2 regions of the Promicromonospora aerolata genome follow, and region 1 is predicted to be linked to the other one. Evidence: riboswitches for the same ligand, from Rfam matches in the RefSeq annotation. Region 1 holds a riboswitch; the other holds the start of a gene.
What was found. Region 1 has a riboswitch for S-adenosylmethionine ahead of metE (5-methyltetrahydropteroyltriglutamate--homocysteine S-methyltransferase). Riboswitches for the same ligand answer to the same signal wherever they lie in the genome.
Positions count from the first base shown of each region.

Region 1 (3,200 bases):
CGACGCCGATGCCGGCCTCCTCCAGGTCCGTCACCTCGTCCCGGAGGGCGAGTGCCACCTGGTCGGCGGTGTCGCCCAGCGGCAGGTCGTCACGGACGAACGACCACGCCAGGATGGTGACGGGACCCGTGAGCATGCCCTTGACGGGCTTGTTCGTGAGCGACGCCGCGTACGCGGTCCAGTCCACGGTCAGCGGCGCGGGCCGCGACACGTCGCCCCACAGGATCGGCGGCCGCACGCAGCGCGAGCCGTACGACTGCACCCAGCCGTGCACGGTGGTCGCGAAGCCGTCGAGCTGCTCGGCGAAGTACTGCACCATGTCGTTGCGCTCGGGCTCGCCGTGCACCAGGACGTCGAGGCCCAGCTCCTCCTGGAGCGCGACCGTGCTCGCGATCTCCGCGCGCATGGCTGCCGTGTACTCCGCGTCGGACAGCTCGCCCCGCACCCAGGAGGCCCGGGTGCGGCGGATCTCCGCCGTCTGCGGGAACGAGCCGATGGTCGTGGTCGGCAGCGGCGGCAGGTCGAGCCTCGCCTGCTGGGCCGCGGCGCGCTCGGCGTACGGTGCGCGCTCGGCGTCGGCGGGGGTCAGGGCCGCGGTGCGGTCGCGGACCTCCGGCACGACGACGCCGGGCGCCTGGGCGCGCGACCGCACCGCCGCGCTGGACTCGGCGAGCGCGGCGGCGACCGCCGCGCGGCCCTCGGCCAGACCGGTGGCCAGCGTGACGACCTCGGTGACCTTCTGGTCGGCGAACGCGAGCCACGACTTCAGGCCGGGGTCGAGGCGGGGCTCGTCGGCCACGTCGTGCGGCACGTGCAGCAGGGACGTCGAGGTGCCGACGGCGACCGCGCCGGCGCCGAGCGCGGCCAGGCCCTGGAGCGTGGCCAGGCGGGCGTCGAGGTCTGCGCGCCAGATGTTGTGCCCGTCGATGACGCCCGCGACCAGGGTCTTGCGCTCCAGGCCCGGGACGGGGCCGTCGGGTACGGCGCCCTTGACGAGGTCGACCCCGATCGCCTCGACGTCGGTGCCGGCCAGCAGCGCGAGGCCGTCGCCGGCCGCGCTGCGCAGGTCGCCGTACGGCGCGGTGACCAGGATCGCGGGACGCTCGGCGGCGCCGTCGCCGGCCGACGCGGGGGAGAGGTCGGTCGCGAGGCGGCTGTAGGCCCGGCGGACGGCGTCGGCCACCTCGTCGAAGGGGACGTCCAGCAGGTCGGTGACCAGGGCGGGCTCGTCGAGCTGTACCCAGGGCGCACCCGCGGCGGCCAGTGCCTGCAGCAGCCCGGCGTAGGCGGTGACGACGTCGTCGAGCCGGTCCAGCGGGTGGAACCCGTCGGGGGCGCCGTCGGCGGGCTTGCTGAGCAGCAGGAACGTCACCGGGCCCACGAGCGCCGGGCGGGTCACGACGGCCTGTCCGCCGTCGGCGGGGTGCGCGAGCTCGCTGAACTCACGCACCACCCGGTCGTCGGCGAACCCGATCGGGGTGGCCGGCCCGATCTCCGGGACCAGGTAGTGGTAGTTCGTGTCGAACCACTTGGTCATCTCGAGCGGTGGCCGGCCGCCCTCGCCACGGGCCAGCGTGAAGTAGCCCTCCAGGGAGAGCGCGCCGTCGCCGGCCAGGTCCCGGAACCGTTCGGGCACCGCGCCCAGCAGGGCGACGGCGTCGAGCACCTGGTCGTAGAACGAGAACGAGCCGGGGACGGCGGCGGAACCGGCGTCCAGACCCAGGTCGACCAGATGTCGTGCGGTGGCGAGCCGGAGCTCGGCGGCGGTGTTCTCCAGCTCGTCGGTGGTCGTGCGACCGGCCCAGAGCGCCTCTACGGCGCGCTTGAGCTCGCGGCGTCGGCCGATGCGCGGGTAGCCCAGGATCGTGGCGGGGGAAAGGTGCGAGTGCGTGACTGCCATGCGTATCAGCTCCATCGGACCTGGCGTTAGCACCTTGCCCGGCATCGGCGATCCGGAGGCAGGTTGCTGCGGTGTCGTTGAGCCAGGACTCTCGACCGCTCTGGATGATGAGCCTGGATCGTAGGCATGCCCGCGATGTGGTCGAAAAACCGTCCACACCTCGGGACGAGCAGGTCAGAGCTGCCCGCCGACCATGCAGCTGCTGCCAGGTTCACGCGGTTCCTGGCAGCAGCTGCATGGTCAGAAAAAGCGTGCCAAGCGGGTTCGGGTCGCCGCGAACCAGAGCGCGGCGGCCGCTCCGGCAAGTGCCGCACTGGCCGCCGGCGGCCCGGCGGGCCCGAGCGGTCCGATCGCCGTGCCGCAACGACTCCGAAGGGAGGGGGAACGGGTAGGCCAGGACGGCACTACGGGCCCTTCGGATGCGCGGGGAGGCACCGGCTCCCCGGACGTCGGTCACGGGGGAGCGGGTGGGCGAGGTCGTACCTCGGGGGTCTCTACAGGGGCATCTCGGGCTACCGGAGTACCGGCAGCCCGAACCTGGATGCTTCTGGAGACCTCATGCGGCGAAATTATCAGACGGCGGCAGCGGTCGCTGCCACGCGACCTCGCGGTCGAGCTGGCCGGTGGCGCGGAACAGTCGCACCTGGTGGGCGTCGGGCAGCGCGGTGGCGAGGGCGTCCGTCGTGGTCGCCGCGAAGCCGAGCTTCTGCCAGAAGCCGCCCGACCGGCGGGAGAACAGCCAGGCCTGGTGCGCCCCGGCGTCGGCGGCCCGGTCCAGGGCGAAGCGGGCGAGGCGCAGGCCGTCGCCGGCACCGCGCCGGTCCGGACGGACGGCGACGCTACGGACCAGGGCGTGCTCGCCGCCGAGCTCGAATCCCGTGGTCGCGCCCACGGCCCCGGCGTCGTCGCGCTCGAGCCACAGGTGCACCGCCGGCTCGGCGAGGGCGGCGACCGTCAGGTCGGCGGTCCGGAGGAACGCCGCCAGGTCGTCGAGGTCGTCGGGGGTGGCGGGGCTGAGCACGGCGGGATCCTACCCGCGGCGCGTGCTGCGCGGCCGCCTCGCCCGTCAGAAGGGCAGCCAGACGACGGCGGCGAGCGCCCCCAGGTAGAGGGCCTGCTCCGCGAGGCGCCGGCCGACGGGGGTGGCGGGTGATCCGCCGAACAGGATGCCGCGCCGGGCCGCGGAGATGTTGGCCGGCGTCATGGCGAGCGTCAGGAGGCCGAGGCAGATCGCGGCGGCCGGGGCGGTGACGGGCACGAGCAGGCCGACCCCACCGAGCAGCTCGAGGGCTCCGGTGCC
Region 1 covers NZ_JBHUHF010000001.1:812,400-815,599, forward strand. Annotated here, with positions in the region: gene metE (5-methyltetrahydropteroyltriglutamate--homocysteine S-methyltransferase) at 1-1,900, opposite strand, end outside; SAM riboswitch class I at 1,909-2,011, opposite strand; gene ACFSL2_RS03605 (GNAT family N-acetyltransferase) at 2,457-2,921, opposite strand; gene ACFSL2_RS03610 (DoxX family membrane protein) at 2,967-3,200, opposite strand, start outside.

Region 2 (3,200 bases), 3.0 Mb from region 1:
AGGCCCTGCCGTGGATCGGGCCCGCGGTCGCACTCATCGCGGCCGTGGTCCTGTTCCCGGTGGGCGTCATGTTTTGGAACTCGACGCGCGACATCAGCCAGAGCGGGCTGGACGACGGTGGGGTAGGCCTCGCGAACTTCGCGGCCGTGGTCGGTTTCCAGTATTTCTGGCCGATCCTCGGACGCACCGTCGTATGGGTGGTCGGCGTCGTGGGCGCCACCCTCCTGGGGTCGCTCGCGCTCGCCGCGCTGCTGAACAAGTCGTTCCCCGGTCGCCGGCTGGTGCGCATGGCCGTCATCGTGCCGTGGGCGTCGAGCGTGGTGATGACGACGATGGTGGTGCACTACGGCCTGGAGCCGTACTTCGGCATCATCAACTCGTTCCTCGTCGACGTCGGCCTCATCGCGTCGCCGGAAGGCTACGGCTGGACCAGGCACCCCGTCACGGCCTTCGCCTGGGCCATGGTGGTCGCGGTCTTCGTGTCCTTGCCGTTCACCACCTACACGATCCTGGCCGGGCTGCAGACCGTCCCGGGCGAGACCGTGGAGGCCGCCCGCCTCGACGGTGCCGGCGGGCTACGGACGTACTTCAGCGTGGTGCTGCCCCAGCTGCGGGGTGCGGTCTCGGTGGCCGTGCTGATCAACATCATCAACGTGTTCAACTCGCTGCCGATCCTGCGGGTCATGACGGGGTCCATCCCGGGCTACAGCGCCGACACCATCATGACCATGATCTTCAAGTATCTGCAGAACCAGCGGCAGATCGACCTCGCCAGTGCACTCTCCGTGATCGCGTTCTTCGTGGTCATCGTCATCGTGGCCGTGTACGTGCGGGTCGTCCGCCCCCTCAAGGAGGTCTGATGACTGCGATCGCCGAATCGGGGACGACCCCACGCCAGGCGACCCGTCCGCCGTCGGACAACCGCCGGCGGGTGCGGAAGTACACCGCTGACCAGGTGCCGATCGGGTCGGTCCTGCTCCGCATGTTCACCGGGCTCGTCGTGGTCGCTGTGTTCCTGCTGCCGTACCTGATCATGTTCTTCGGCTCGGTGAAGACGAAGGCGGAGATCAGGTCGGTCGATCCCACCTACTTCCCCACGGAGTGGCACTGGGAGAACTACGTCACGATGTGGTCGACGCCCGAGACCCCGCTGGCGCAGAACGTCATCTCGACCCTGGTGATCTCGCTCTGTGCCACCCTGCTCGTGCTAGCGGTCGCGCTGCCTGCCGCGTACTACACGGCGAGGTTCCGGTTCCGGGGGCGGCTCGTCTTCCTGTTCCTCGTGATCGTCACCCAGATGATCCAGCCGGCGGTGCTCACCTCGGGCCTGTTCCGCGAGTTCATCGCCATCGGGATCCTCGACACGTGGGCGGCCATGATCCTGGTCAACGCGGCGTTCAACCTCTCGTTCGCCACCTGGATCATGCACAGCTTCTTCGCGGCGATCCCGCGGGAGGTCGACGAGGCGGCGCAGATCGACGGCGCCGGCACCTTCGCCGTCCTGACGAAGATCAACCTGCCGCTCGTGTGGCCGGGCATCGTGACCGCCGTCATCTTCACGTTCGTCGCGTCCTGGAACGAGTTCGCGGCCTCGCTGGTGCTGCTGACGACGCCGGGCAACCAGCCGTTGTCGGTGGCGCTCACCAAGTTCGTCGGCCAGTACGAGACCTCCTGGCACTACGTGTTCGGGGTGTCGATCGTGGCGATCGTCCCGGTGATCATCCTGTTCATGGCCATCGAGAAGCGGCTGGTGGGTGGCCTGGTGGCGGGCTCGGTGAAGTAGCGAGGCGCCGCCCTCGGGTACCAGGTGAACCAGGGCGTCTCGACCGCCGGACGGAATCCGTCCCAGTGCTGGACAATCGCTTAGCATGGTGGCGATCCCATCCAGAGCGGTCGAGAGTCCTGGCTCCCTGACACCGCAGCAACCTGCAGACTTCCTGCCCCGCAGCCGTGGCGCGTGGACGTAAGGTGCTCACGCCAGGTTCGATGGAGCAACCATGGTTGTCGAGGCATATCCGCACCGCCCCACAGTGTCGTTCGAGCTGATGCCACCGCGTCGGCCCGAGGCCGCGCCCAACTTCTGGGAGACGGCACAGCGGCTCGTGGCGGCACGGCCGGACTTCGTCTCCGTCACCTACGGCGCCGGCGGGGGTGACCGGGCCACCTCGCGCGAGGTGCTCGCCACGCTGCTCCGGGGCACCCCGGTGCTTCCGGTGGCCCACCTGACCTGCGTGGGGGCGTCCCGCGAGGACGTGTCCGAGGTGATCGACGAGTTTCTCGAGGCCGGCGTGCGCTCCTTCCTCGCCCTGCGTGGCGACCCGCCGCGCGACGAGCCGGACTGGCGTCCGTCGCCGGACGGTGTGCGCTCCAGCGTGGACCTGGTCCGGCTGCTCACCCAGGTGGACCAGCGCCGCGTCGCCGCTGACGCCAGCGCCGCCCTGCGCGCCGCCACGCGCCCGCTCACCATCGCCGTTGCGACGTTCCCGGACGGGAATCCGGGAGCCGGCACCACCCGGGACCAGGAGGTGCGGCGACTGCTGGAGAAGCAGCAGGCCGGTGCGAGTTTCGCGATCACCCAGTTCTTCTACCGGGCCGAGTCCTACACCGGGTTCGTGGAGGCTGCCCGGTCGGCCGGGGTGACCATCCCGATCCTCGCCGGGATCCTGCCCACCACCGAGGCACGCCGGCTCCGCCGCGTCCAGGAGCTCACGGGCGTGGTCGCACCCGCAGGCCTCCTGCGGGACCTCGACGGGCTCACCGCGCCCGACGGCGCCGTCGACGCGGAGGCGCAGCACGAGCACGGCATCCAGTACTCCGCCGCCCTGGCCCGCGAGGTGCTCGACGCCGGTGCGCCCGGTGTGCACGTCTACACGTTCAACAAGCACCGCCCGGCTCTCGACCTGCTAGAACGCGTAGGCCTGTCAGGCCGCGCCGCCGCCTGACTGCCGGCCCCCGTGATTGCCGAGCGCAGAGTTGGTCGCGGTTGAGGACTCTTCAGCCGCGTCCAACTCTGCACTCGGCAGCCGCGGCGGTAACCATGTCAGGTGTCGGCGCGCTCCTGGCCGCTCATCGCCTGGATGGACTGCATCACCTGTTCGGTCAGCTCTCGTCGCGCCTGAGCGGGCTTGGTGCCGGCCGCGATCTGCCGCGAGGGGTCGATCGGCACGCCGAAGTGCAGCTCGACCCGGGCGAACCGCGGC
Region 2 covers NZ_JBHUHF010000001.1:3,854,947-3,858,146, reverse strand. Annotated here, with positions in the region: gene ACFSL2_RS17170 (carbohydrate ABC transporter permease) at 1-860, shown strand, start outside; gene ACFSL2_RS17165 (carbohydrate ABC transporter permease) at 860-1,783, shown strand; SAM riboswitch class I at 1,878-1,993, shown strand; gene ACFSL2_RS17160 (methylenetetrahydrofolate reductase) at 1,998-2,942, shown strand; gene ACFSL2_RS17155 (lysophospholipid acyltransferase family protein) at 3,041-3,200, opposite strand, start outside.
Region 2: linked by a shared signal. The riboswitch ahead of ACFSL2_RS17160 (methylenetetrahydrofolate reductase) and the one ahead of metE (5-methyltetrahydropteroyltriglutamate--homocysteine S-methyltransferase) in region 1 are both predicted to bind S-adenosylmethionine.